Regions from separate parts of the Fictibacillus sp. KU28468 genome, predicted to be linked through region 2. Evidence: a T-box and tRNA genes for the amino acid it is inferred to sense, from the RefSeq annotation. Region 2 holds a T-box; the other holds one or more tRNA genes.
The links. A T-box is a leader RNA that pairs with one kind of tRNA and senses whether it is charged. The one in region 2 lies ahead of ileS (isoleucine--tRNA ligase), so its partner is inferred to be a tRNA-Ile.
Positions count from the first base shown of each region.

Region 1: it encodes a tRNA-Ile, which carries the amino acid that the T-box ahead of ileS (isoleucine--tRNA ligase) is inferred to sense. The anticodon was not compared.

Region 1 covers NZ_CP110666.1:1,825,085-1,831,847, forward strand. Annotated here, with positions in the region: gene OKX00_RS09380 (Na/Pi cotransporter family protein) at 1-669, shown strand, start outside; gene OKX00_RS09385 (DUF456 domain-containing protein) at 701-1,183, shown strand; tRNA gene OKX00_RS09390 (tRNA-Asn) at 1,328-1,402, shown strand; tRNA gene OKX00_RS09395 (tRNA-Met) at 1,409-1,485, shown strand; tRNA gene OKX00_RS09400 (tRNA-His) at 1,503-1,578, shown strand; tRNA gene OKX00_RS09405 (tRNA-Ile) at 1,613-1,689, shown strand; tRNA gene OKX00_RS09410 (tRNA-Ser) at 1,703-1,795, shown strand; tRNA gene OKX00_RS09415 (tRNA-Met) at 1,973-2,049, shown strand; tRNA gene OKX00_RS09420 (tRNA-Phe) at 2,063-2,138, shown strand; gene OKX00_RS09425 (superoxide dismutase) at 2,428-3,039, shown strand; gene OKX00_RS09430 (MFS transporter) at 3,196-4,473, shown strand; gene OKX00_RS09435 (peptidoglycan D,D-transpeptidase FtsI family protein) at 4,587-6,599, shown strand.
Region 2 covers NZ_CP110666.1:2,641,561-2,648,323, reverse strand. Annotated here, with positions in the region: gene sigG (RNA polymerase sporulation sigma factor SigG) at 1-33, shown strand, start outside; gene OKX00_RS13695 (YlmC/YmxH family sporulation protein) at 123-410, shown strand; gene pgeF (peptidoglycan editing factor PgeF) at 515-1,384, shown strand; gene OKX00_RS13685 (YggS family pyridoxal phosphate-dependent enzyme) at 1,347-2,024, shown strand; gene OKX00_RS13680 (cell division protein SepF) at 2,037-2,465, shown strand; gene OKX00_RS13675 (YggT family protein) at 2,486-2,764, shown strand; gene OKX00_RS13670 (YlmH family RNA-binding protein) at 2,781-3,554, shown strand; gene OKX00_RS13665 (DivIVA domain-containing protein) at 3,637-4,134, shown strand; T-box leader at 4,189-4,415, shown strand; gene ileS (isoleucine--tRNA ligase) at 4,491-6,763, shown strand, end outside.

The DNA.
Region 1 (6,763 bases), 820 kb from region 2:
TCTGTCGACAGCAAGACGGTAAAATTGGACGAGAAAGTCATCAACAGTTCTCCGGAATTTGCCCTGCATCAAGCTAGGCAGGAGCTGCTTAAAATGGCTGACTATTCAAGAGAGGGGCTTAGCCAGGCATTGCTTTTCTTCCAGACCCGGAAAAATAAGCATGCCGATACAGCCATGCAGTATGAAGAAGAGATTAACCGGTTTGACAGGCAAATCACCAAGTTTCTCGTTAAACTTTCTATTCATTCCTTGTCCAAGAATGAATCTAAAGAGCATACGATGCTTCTAAATCTGTGCAAGGACATCGAAAGAATCGGGGATCATATGAAAAATATGATAGATCTGGTCTGCTTTATGGCACGAAATAATATTAAACTTTCGGAAGTAACGTCACGCGACTTTGAAAACATGATGATCCTGACCCAATCCTGCCTGACAAAAGCGATTATTTCTCTTGAGACGAACGATAAACCGATGGCTGAGGAAGTTCTGCACATTGAGGACGATATTGATGAAATGGAGAAAACTCTGAGAAAGAAACACATTCAGGACATCAACAACAATTTAAGCACCGGCCAAGAAAGTGTAGTGTATGTAGACTTTATCAGCAATCTGGAAAGGATCGGAGACCATTCTGTCAATATTGCAGAAGCAGTGCTTGAACGATAAACCTACTTAAAACACTACAGGAGGCTTTCTGATGGATTATGTATATTGGATATTAATCGGCATGTCGTTCGTTCTGGCATTCGCTGCCCTGATCTTTCCCATACTGCCTGGAGCGCTTTTTCTGGCTCTCGGGTTTGTGCTCTATGGTATTTTTTATTCCTTTCAGCCATTTACGCCCTTTTTCATCGGGGTAGAAGTGTTTTTGCTGGCAACTCTTTTTGTAGTGGATTATTTCAGCAATTTGTATGGAGTAAAAAAACGGGGCGGTTCCAAAGCGGCCGTATGGGGCAGCACGATCGGCCTGCTCCTTGGCCCATTTGTGATTCCCGTTGCCGGCATCATCGCCGGACCGTTTCTGGGTGCGTTTATTGCAGAATTGATCATCGGGCGAAAATCAATAGGAGAAGCGGCTAAGGTAGGGTTTGGCTCAGTTCTTGGTTTTTTGGGAGGTACGGTTGCCAAGATTATCATTCAAGTGATCATGATTGGCTATTTTCTTTTTGTCGTATTATAAAAATAGTCCTTGCTAAAATGTTGGAGACGTGCTATATTTATGTCTGTCTCACCGATGGCTTTCAAAATGGTCATAAAAAAAAGGTTTGACTTACATAGCTTGAAAATGATATAGTAATTTTTGTCCCTTAGAGGACAACATTGTTCCACAGTAGCTCAGTGGTAGAGCTATCGGCTGTTAACCGATCGGTCGTAGGTTCGAGTCCTACCTGTGGAGCCAAAATATGGCGGTGTAGCTCAGCTGGCTAGAGCGTACGGTTCATACCCGTGAGGTCGTGGGTTCGACTCCCTCCGCCGCTACCATATTTTTTAAGGCGATGGCGATCGTGGCGAAGTGGTTAACGCACCGGATTGTGATTCCGGCATTCGTGGGTTCAATTCCCATCGGTCGCCCCATTTTTATTTACATAACTATTTTAATACATAAAATGGACCCTTAGCTCAGTTGGTCAGAGCGGTCGGCTCATAACCGATTGGTCGTAGGTTCGAGTCCTACAGGGTCCACCATTTTTCAGCACGTGGAGGTATACCCAAGTCCGGCTGAAGGGATCGGTCTTGAAAACCGACAGGGGTGTAACAACCCGCGGGGGTTCGAATCCCTCTACCTCCTCCATAATTTCTTAATTTTTATATCATAGCGGGGTGGAGCAACGAGCGTTACAGCATGATTATGCTGCGAGTAACCTCGACGGATACACTCCAATGATTACTCAAGTAGAGGAAGAGGTAAAGCCTCTGAGAGACAGTAATAACTGCGGAGGAGTGACCTCGTCCGTAAACTTAATATCATCGCGGGGTGGAGCAGTCTGGTAGCTCGTTGGGCTCATAACCCAAAGGTCGCAGGTTCAAATCCTGTCCCCGCAACCATAATACCTAAATTGGCTCGATAGCTCAGTCGGTAGAGCAGAGGACTGAAAATCCTCGTGTCGGCGGTTCGATTCCGTCTCGAGCCACCATTTTTATACATAGTCAACCTTTGCCCAGCGTGGTGAAGGTTTTTTGTTTTTAATGAGAAAACTTTTGTTTTAATATCTCCCATAACAAGGGATAAAAGAAGTCCAGCTATGTACATAATAAGCTTTGATTAAAGAGGGTTAATCGTTGAAAGTTCCGGGTAAATCTGATAATGTATGAGTTGGGATACTTATTAAACATTATTGTTGCTTAACTATGTTTTCAATTTTGGGGTTTTTTCTCCAAAATGAAATATAAAAAAATGTTTACATACCAAGGAGGAGATTGATCATGGCAAAGTTTGAACTGCCTGCTTTACCTTATGCTGCAAATGCACTGGAACCACACATTGATGAGACTACAATGAATATTCACCACGACCGTCATCACAAAACGTATGTTGATAACTTGAACGCAGCGCTTGAAGGCCAAGCTGAGTTTGAAAACAAAGGCCTAGAGGACCTTCTTTCCAATCTTGATGCATTGCCTGAAAACATTCGCACAGCTGTACGCAACAATGGCGGCGGACATGCGAACCACAGCTTATTCTGGGAAATCCTGAAACCAGGCGGATCCAACGAACCTACTGGTGAAGTAGCTGAACGCATCAACAGCAAATTCGGAAGCCTTGATTCATTCAAGGAAGAGTTTGCAAATGCTGCAAAAGGCCGTTTTGGATCTGGTTGGGCTTGGCTAGTTGTTAATAACGGTGAGCTTGAAGTAACAAGCACAGCGAATCAAGATAACCCTGTGATGGAAGGCAAAACTCCAATCTTAGGTCTTGATGTTTGGGAGCATGCATATTACTTGAACTATCAAAACAAACGTCCAGATTACATTAATGCATTCTGGAATGTAGTAAACTGGGATGAAGTTGAAAAACGTTATAACGAAGCAAAATAATGCGGTAAAGCCGGCCAGGTTCTTTGAAAAAGACCCTGGCCGGTTTTTTTATACTCTTTTTCTAATGATATACAATAAAAACCAATTCTTCGTTTGGCGAATAGCCCCTTTCAGGATGTGAAAACTACATGTGAATTGCAAAGGGGCGAGAACAAAATGAAGTTCAATTTGTTTGGAGACACGGACAGAACGAAAGAATTGCTGCTATTGCTTGTGGTAGGAGGGCTTTTTGCATTGAGTACGGCTCTGTCTAATACGTTTGTTAACATTTATTTATGGAAGCAATCTGGTGAGCTGAAGGATATCGCTCTGTATAATTTATCAATTGTGTGCATTCAGCCTGTTGCTTTTTTTATTGCAGGTAAGCTGACAAAAAAAATTGACAGGGTTATTGTACTGCGGATTGGTGTCATCATATTATCGCTTTTTTATTTGTATGTGCTTTTCCTCGGCAAGCAGGCGAGTGAGTATCTGCTCATTCTTGGCGGACTGCTCGGAGCTGGGCTTGGATTTTATTGGCTGGCTTTTAACGTGCTGACCTTTGAAGTGACAGAACCTGATACAAGGGATAACTTTAACGGCTACCTTGGGGTGCTAACTTCCTTATCGGGTATGGTCGGTCCGATTAGCTCCGGATTCTTAATCTCGCAGCTGGATAAGTTTACTGGCTACCGCATCATCTTCAGCGTTTCATTGGTTTTATTTTTCAGTGCGGTTATCATCAGTTTTTTCTTAAGCAGACAGAAGGCCGAGGGGAAGTTTTTTGTCTGGAAGATCCTTAAGTCGAGAGAAACCAACTTAAATTGGGGCCGCATCCTAAATGCCCATTTTTTTCAGGGATTCAGGGAAGGGACGTTCATTTTTTTGATCGTCATATGGGTATACATTATTTCAGACAGTGAATTTGCGCTTGGAACATTTGGGCTTGTTCAATCTGCCGTTTCTTTTGTTGGTTATTTTATCGTCTCCCGGATGATGACCAGAGATAGAAGGAAGAAATCCATCTTTGTCGGAGGATTGATCCTATTCCTTTCTCCGTTCCTCTTTCTGCTTCAAGTCACTTTTCCGCTGCTTCTCTTTTATGGTGTGGTCATTTCCATCGCCTATCCGCTGCTGCTCGTTCCGTATGTTTCCCTGACATATGATGTGATTGGACGCTCGGATAACGCTGGGCCGATGAGGGTCGAATATATTGTCGTGAGGGAATTGTATTTAAATGCAGGACGGATTCTTTCTATTGTTATTTTGCTTATAACGATCACTTACTTTAATGGAGACTACAGTATTCCGGTGCTGCTGCCTGTACTGGGAGCCGGTCACTTTATCATTTATTTTTGTGTAAGATCAATTCGGTTTGCTACCCTTCAAAAATCTGAGATCATGTCGAACTATTCACAGAACAATACAGACAAGGAAGATGGGACTAGGGTATGACATTTTTCTTTCGGAAACATTGATTTACTGTTAAAATTATTTTAGTAAATCAATTTGTCGAAAATGGAAAAATAGTATCGAACTATTTCCATACATAAGTAAGGGTGGAATGAATGACTAAAGAAAAAAAGAAAAAGAATCATGTACCGGTTCGTCTGAATGCGTTGTTTCTGGCTGTTTTTTTCCTTTTTTCAGTTTTGATCTTCAGATTGGGCTATGTTCAGATCGTACAGGGTGAAGAATATCACAGGTCCGCTGATAAAAAGGAAAATGTGACTGCAAGGCTGGATGCTCCGAGAGGGAAAATGTTCGACACACAGGATCGAGTGGTGGTTGACAACAAGCCGCTTTATTCCATCACGTATACCCGCACTCAGAAGACGAGTGCAGAGGACCGCCAGGCGATCGCCAAAAAATTGGCGGGCTATATTCAGAAAGATACAAAAAGCGTAACAGAACGGGATAAGAAAGATTATTTTATCTTTTTAAATAAAAAAGAAGTAGAAAGCAGGATCAGCCTGAAAGAGAAAAAAGGCCTGAGCGATGATGCTTATTACAATCTTATGCTTGATCGGATCACTAAGAAGGATCTGAAAAGCTTTACTCCTCATCAAATTGAGGTATTGGCCATCAAACGGGAGATGGACAGAGGATATGCCCTGACACCTCAGCGAATTAAGATTGGTGCAACTCAAAAAGAGATTGCAGCCATAAGTGAGCATTTGGCTGAATTGCCGGGAGTAGATATAAAGCCTGATGCGAAAAGGGATTATCCTTATGGTGATACGTTCAAGGCACTGTTCGGGCAAGTAAAACAGATCCCGCAGAGTAAGATGGATTATTATGTTTCACGGGGAAATGAACGCAATGATCAAGTGGGAACCAGTTTCCTTGAACAGCAGTATGAATCACTGCTTAGAGGACAAAAATCGAAAATGGAGTTTGTGACCGATAAATCGGGCAATCCGGTTGGTGATCCGGTAGAGGTTGATGGATCCAGGGGCAAAGACCTCATACTCACCGTGAACATGCAGCTTCAGCAAAAAGTGGAACAAATTATTGAAAAAGAACTAAAACAAGCCAAGTCTGGAGGCTCCGCTTACGCGAACCGCGATTTGACGTCTGCTTATGTCGTCATGCTCAATCCGGAAAACGGAGAAGTCCTTTCTATGGCAGGTAAGGAATATGATAAGAAAACAGGAAAATATAAGAATGCTCCATTTGGAACGGTTTATAATTCATTTGCCATGGGTTCTGCCGTTAAAGGAGCAACAGTGCTTACCGGTCTGCAGCAAGGCGCGATCACGCCGAACACGCATTTTTACGATGCGCCCCTAACGTTTGGCGATGGCAGAAAGATGAAATCACATGAAAGCTTGGGCAGTATTGGCCCTGTTAAAGCGCTGGAAGCTTCCTCGAACGTTTATATGTGGAATATCGCCATGAAGCTTGCCGGCTATGACTATTCCCATAAGCGTTACATTGACCGCCATGTCGACCAGGCTTTTAAAACCTTAAGAGATTCTTACAGCCAGTTTGGTCTTGGTGTGCCGACCGGAATCGATCTGCCGTCCGAAGCGACTGGTTATAATACAGGGGTCAGTCACCAATTGGCACAGGCGATGTTTTTTGCGATCGGACAATTTGATACGTATACGCCTCTGCAGATGGCTCAGTATGTCTCAACCATTGCAAACAATGGATACCGCATGCAGCCACATCTGCTGAAGGAAGTGCGCGAGCCATCTGTTCAGCCGGGCAAAATGGGGAAACTCGACTATAAGTTTGAACCCAATGTTATGAATAAAATTGAAATGAAACAGGAGTACCTTGATGTTGTTCATCAGGGGTTCCGCCAGGTTATGGTCGGAAGCAAGGGGACTGCCGCAGCTTATTTTAAACATAAGAGTTATAATCCCGCCGGCAAAACCGGGACGGCTGAGGTGGACAAGAAATCCCGCTTAAACAATAAAACATTGATTGGTTATGCTCCTTATGACCATCCTGAAGTGGCTTTTGCCGTTGTTGTGCCGAATGTTCGCGAAGGCTCACTCAACAATGAGATCGGTGCGGCGGCACTTGATGAGTACTTTAAGTTAAAGAAAGACGGAAATAAGAAAAATTAACTAGATATGATGATAAAAAACGCGTCCTTTGGGCGTGTTTTTTTATTGAGCATAAATTATTCTAGTTAGAAGAACATAGTACTGTAGTCTCGCTTTATTTACAATCTCTTTACATTACGTTCAAACAGCGTTAATAATCGTCGCTTATTCTAGAAATGTAAAGT
Region 2 (6,763 bases):
TCACAGATGAACAAAAATATACAGAGCAGCTAAAAAGACAACCCGCTGATAAAGCGGGTTGTTTGCTGTACATGATTTTACAAGCTCGCTCATATAGTTATTAAAAGAAGGGCGGGGATACGATGATGAAGATTTCTGACTTTCAGGTCAAGGACGTAGTAAATGTTGCGAACGGCAAAAAACTTGGACATATCGCTGATCTGGAGATTAATTTAAGCACGGGAAAGATAGAATCACTGATCATACCGGGGCCAGGAAAAATGCTCGGCTTTTTTGCAAGAGAAAGTGATATTGTCATTCCATGGAGAAATATCGTAAAGATCGGGACAGATGTCATTCTTGTCCGCTATATGGACGCTCAGGATTCAGGAGAATATATTAAAGAACCTTTTGATCAGCTGAAAAAGTAAATAGCATTATACGCTCAAGACTCATCTGTGATAAAATAAATAGCATAATAACCCAATATCCGTCTCAATTTGATAATACTTTTCACAGAAGGAAGTGTGCGGTTTTGAGAGCTGAACCATTTGTACAACAAGGCAGCATGTTTAAACTGGCTGACTGGATGAACCAGCATGCCGGATTAACAGCAGGCATCACGTCACGGCGTAATGGTTTTAGCAAGCATCCATATGAATCATTGAATTTAGGATTCCATGTCGGGGACAACCCGGAGGATGTTCTAAAAAACCGGCAGAGCGCAAGTGTTTCCATTGGAGCTGCTTTAGACCACTGGGTCGGAACTGAGCAGGTGCATCAGGCAGTCATAAAAAAAGTTACGCATGAGGATGCTGGAAAGGGCGCAAAAGATCTGGCAAGCGCGATTAAAGGCACCGATGGAATATATACATCAGAAGAAGACCTGCTACTAACCTCACTTTACGCTGACTGTGTGCCGCTTTTCTTTTTGAGTCCCCAAAGCAAACTTGTCGGGCTTGCCCATGCAGGCTGGAAAGGTACAGTCGGCAAGATCGGAGCAAACATGGTGGATGAATGGGTGAAGGCTGAAGGTGTCAGGCCCGATGACATCATTGCAGCAATCGGCCCATCGATCGGATGCTGCTGTTATGAGGTAGATGAATTTGTTATCAAGCAAGTCAACAAGGCGCTTCCGGCTGATACAGCAAATTTTCCATACCGTCAGATAGACGAGACGCATTATTTGCTGGATTTGCGGGAAGTAAATAAGAGGATCCTGATTCAGGCAGGCATGAAAGAGGAAAATATTGTTGAAACTTCTTATTGCACCAGCTGCAATAATGAACAATTTTTTTCTCATCGCAAGGAACTTGGAAAAACCGGCAGGATCATGAGCTATATCGGGCGTTTGAAAGGAGCAGAACGTGAATATCCAGCAAAATCTTTCAGTCATCCAAACTAATATTTCTGAAGCTTGCAAGAAAAAAAACAGAAAGCCAGAGGACGTTAAAATTATTGCCGTGACGAAATATGTGAGTACTGAAACGGCTGTGGATGCAGTGAAATCTGGCGTTGAGCACATTGGTGAAAACCGTCCGGAAGGCCTAAAGGAAAAGTATGAGGTTCTTGGTGATGATGTGACGTGGCATTTTATTGGTTCTCTTCAGTCCAGAAAAGTTAAGGAAGTTCTCCCTTACGTTGACTATATTCATTCATTGGACAGGCTTTCGCTTGCTAAGGAGATCGATAAGAGGGCAGACCGTGTCATCAATTGTTTTGTTCAAGTCAATGTCTCCGGAGAAGAAACAAAACATGGGTTGTCGGCTGAAAAAACTCTATCATATGTCGATAATATGAAAGAGTTTCCAAACATCCGGATCGTAGGGCTGATGACCATGGCTCCTCATACAGAAGATGAGGAAACCCTTCGTTCTGTTTTTTCAACACTTAAACAGCTGCAAAATGACATACAGGCGAAGCATTACGAATTTGCGCCATGCACTGAGCTTTCCATGGGAATGTCTAATGATTATGAAATAGCTGTCCAGGAAGGAGCAACGTTCGTCAGAATTGGGACCAGCCTGGTCGGCAAAGAATTTTAGGAGGTGCCAATCATGAGCATAAAGAACAAATTCAAGCGCTTTTTTGACCTTGAAGAAGATGAATATGTATATGAAGAGGTAGTTGAAGAGGATGGTGCAGAGGCTGTGGAGAGTGAATATCCTCCTGCTCAAACAAAGAAAAACAAGCAGAACGTCGTCAGCCTGCAAAGTATTCATCAGCAATCCAAGGTGGTCCTTGTTGAACCGAGAGTATACGCGGAAGCACAGGACATTGCCGATCAATTAAAAAACAGGCGTGCGGTTGTCATGAACCTGCAGCGCATTCCACATGATCAGGCAAAACGGATCGTCGACTTTTTAAGCGGAACCGTTTATGCGATAGGTGGAGATATACAAAAATTAGGTCCTAACACATTTTTGTGCACACCGGAAAACGTAGATATTTCCGGATCGATTTCGGAAATGCTGGAAGGCGAATAATACGAGGACGGTGGCTTTCTTTGGTATATCAGATTGGGAACTTTGTTAGCGAACTTTTCACTATCTATCGATATATAGTCATAGCGTACATATTAATGTCATGGTTCCCGAATGCAAGGGAATCTTCCATCGGCCAATTTATTGCCAGAATCGTGGAGCCATACTTGGCGCCGTTCAGGAGAATCATCCCGCCGCTTGGCATGATTGATATTTCTCCGATCGTCGCATTATTTGCATTATCGTTTGCACAAGCTGGTGTGAAAATGGTCATTTACTGGATTGGCCAATACCTGGCCTAAAGGCAGAGGAGCATAGATGAACATATATCAGCATTTTCGTAAAGAAGAATATCCCTTTATTGATCAAGTGCTGCAGTGGAAGGCTGAAGCTGAGGAACGGTATTCTGTTAAACTGACTGATTTTCTTGATCCAAGAGAGCAGGATATCGCTGAAAGCATGATTGGAAAAGGCTCGGAGGCTTCCCTGGCGTTCTGGGGAGGCTCTTCTTTTTCTGAGAGAAAGAGAGCATTAATCTATCCTTCTTATTTTGTACCCGAGAAAAAGGATTTTGAAGTTTCTGTATTGGAAATTCACTATCCAGCAAAGTTTGTAACGATGGAGCATCGAGACGTTCTCGGCTCTCTGATGAACCTTGGAATGAAGAGAGGAAAGTTTGGTGATATCCTTCAAAACAAGGACAGGATGCAGATCGTTGTTGCAGGCGATGTGAGCGACTACGTCTGCCTTAACTTAGAGCGGATCGGAAAAGCGAGTGTTAAGCTGAAAGAAGTGTCTGAAAATGATCTCATTGAATCAGACGAGATTTATGAAATGAAAGAAGGAACAGTTTCTTCATTGCGGCTTGACGTGGTTCTCTCTGAGATCTATGGGCTTTCTCGGTCAAAAGTCAGCCCTCTCATTCAAGGGTCGAAAGCAAAGGTCAATTGGAGGGTTACTGAAGAAGTGTCTTTCCCAGTTGAACCTGGAGATTATTTATCTTTAAGAGGATACGGCAGGAGCAAACTGATCGCTGTGGAAGGTAAGACAAAGAAAGACAGATGGCGGGTAAGGTACGGAGTTTTACAATAAATTATACAGTTTAGAAGGAATGGCATTACAATTGTCGAAACTAGGTAATTAATAGAAAGCATCATTAGCGGAGGTGGCGGAAATGCCTTTAACACCATTGGATATTCATAATAAAGAGTTTACCCGGGGATTTCGGGGTTATAATGAAGATGAGGTCAACGATTTTCTTGATCAAGTAATTAAAGATTATGAATCAGTGATCCGCGAAAGAAGAGAATTGGAAGAAACCGTAGAAAAGCTTGAAGAGAAGCTTTCCTATTTTAAAAACATTGAAGAAACATTGAACAAATCTATTCTTGTTGCTCAGGAAACAGGCGAGGAAGTTAAACGAAGCGCAACAAAAGAAGCAAGGCTGATCGTAAAGGAAGCGGAAAAGAACGCGGACCGAATTATCAATGAATCGCTGGCTAAATCCCGAAAAATCGCGATGGAGATCGAAGAATTGAAAAAGCAGTCTTCTGTTTATCGCACCCGTTTCCGCATGCTCATCGAAGCTCAGCTGGAAATGCTGAAGAATGAGGATTGGGATGCTCTTCAGCCTGCAGAACGTGGTGAAGAATACGAACTGGAGATGAAATAGAACGCTTGACGTTTTTTCGTCCTAAGCATATAATTCTTTAAAGATTATTATATTTCGGCAACGATGAAAGGGAAAGTATGTAGAGAATCCATTTTTCAAGTAAGCGAGCTGGTGATGGTGGAAGACCGGTAAATGGACTGTACAGAAGATCACCCCGGAGTTTCCAGGCTGAACCTGCACTAAGTAAGCCTGGCGTTCTTTCACGATACGATTGCAAAGCGGGTTTCTTTCATTTTGAAACCTATTAGGGTGGTACCGCGGGTGGCCTTCTCGTCCCTTCACAGTGACGAGAAGGCCTTTTTGTATGCATGTGAGCAGTTGGAAATGATTTTTTCGATAGATGTAGGAGGAAAAATATGAATTACAAAGACACGTTATTAATGCCTAAAACAGAATTTCCGATGCGGGGCAATCTTCCTCAGCGTGAACCGGAAGTTCAAGCCAAATGGGAAGATCTGAATATTTACAATAAAGTGCAGGAACATACGAAAGGGCGACCTTCCTTCATTCTTCATGACGGGCCTCCTTATGCCAATGGAGATATCCATGTAGGGCATGCAGAGAATAAGATCTTAAAAGATATGATCGTCCGTTATAAATCCATGACAGGCTATCATGCACCATACGTTCCTGGCTGGGATACACATGGCCTTCCAATTGAAACCGCCTTAACCAAGAGCGGAAAAGTAAAAAGAAAAGAGATGTCGGTTGCAAAATTCCGTAAACGGTGTGAAGAATATGCTCTGACACAAGTGGATCGCCAGCGGAATCAGTTTAAACGACTGGGAGTACGCGGAGATTGGGAGAATCCGTACATCACCCTGAACAAAGCGTATGAAGCCCGTCAGATCGAAGTATTTGGCGAAATGGTGAAAAGGGGATTCATCTACAAAGGATTGAAGCCTGTTTATTGGTCTCCATCATCTGAATCTGCATTAGCAGAAGCAGAGATCGAATATTATGACAAACGTTCAGCATCTATCTATGTTGCGTTCCCGGTGAAAGACGGAAAAGACGTACTTGATCAAGACGTAAGCATCGTCATCTGGACCACGACACCATGGACCATTCCGGCAAACCTCGGTATTTCCGTTCATCCTGATCTTGACTATGTCGTTGTTGAGGCAGAGGGGAGAAAGCTTCTAGTGGCACAGGCGCTAGTCGAGCAGCTGGAAAAAGAATTAGAATGGACGAATGTGACGGTTTCCAAAACCGTAAAAGGTAAAGATCTTGAACATGTTGTTGCACAGCATCCTCTTTATGATCGTGAATCCCTCGTCATGCTCGGTGACCATGTCACGACTGATGCAGGTACTGGGTGTGTCCATACAGCACCCGGACACGGGGAAGATGACTTCCTTGTCGGTAAAAAATACGGACTAGAAGTGCTCTGCCCAGTCGATGACCGTGGTGTTATGACAAGTGAAGCTCCTGGATTTGAAGGCATGTTTTATGATGAAGCTAACAAGCCAATCACACAGAAGCTGGAGGAGGCTGGCGCGCTCTTAAAGCTGTCCTTCATCACCCACTCATACCCGCATGACTGGAGAACGAAAAAACCGGTAATCTTCAGGGCTACTGCTCAATGGTTCGCTTCTATTAAAGGAATGCGTGAAGAGATGCTGGACGCTATTAAAGAAGTGAACTGGATTCCTAACTGGGGCGAAACAAGACTGTTTAACATGATCAAAGACCGTGAAGACTGGTGTATTTCAAGACAGCGTGCATGGGGAGTTCCTATTCCGGTGTTCTATGCAGAAAACGGTGAACCGATCATGACGGAAGAAACAATCGCGCATGTTGTAAAACTGTTCCGTGAACACGGATCGAATATTTGGTTCGAACGAGATGCAAAAGAACTGCTTCCTGAAGGATTCACGTCTGATCACAGTCCGAACGGCAGGTTCTCTAAAGAAACAGACATCATGGACGTATGGTTTGATTCTGGATCTTCTCACTGGAGTGTTCTTGAAGAACGCGAAGATCTAAGCCGTCCGGCTGATCTCTATCTGGAAGGTTCTGACCAGTACCGCGGATGGTTTAACTCATCTCTTTCCACATCAGTAGCGATCACAGGCAAGGCACCGTACAAATCGGTTCTTAGCCATGGTTTTGTTCTTGATGGTGAAGGAAGAAAAATGAGTAAGTCCATCGGCAACGTAATGGATCCAATAAAAGTCATGAACCAGCTTGGCGCTGACATTATCCGCCTATGGGTATCTTCTGTGGACTATCAGGCAGATGTCAGAGTGTCCGATGATATTTTGAAACAAGTAGCTGAAGTTTACCGCAAAATCCGTAATACACTGCGCTTCTTGCTTGGAAACCTTAATGGGTTTGATCCGAAAGTAAACGCTGTTCCTTTTGAAAAACTTGGCAAGATCGATCAGTACATGCTCGTTAAACTCAATAAACTGATCGACCGGGTAAAGAAATCTTATGATGAGTACCAGTTCCTGTCTGTTTATAACGCGATCCATAATTTCTGTACCATCGATCTGTCATCATTCTACCTTGATATTGCTAAGGATACTCTCTACATTCAGTCAGAGGACGATATTAAACGCAGAAGCATACAGACCGTACTTTATGAAGCACTGATGGCGATCACAAAATTGACAGCTCCAAT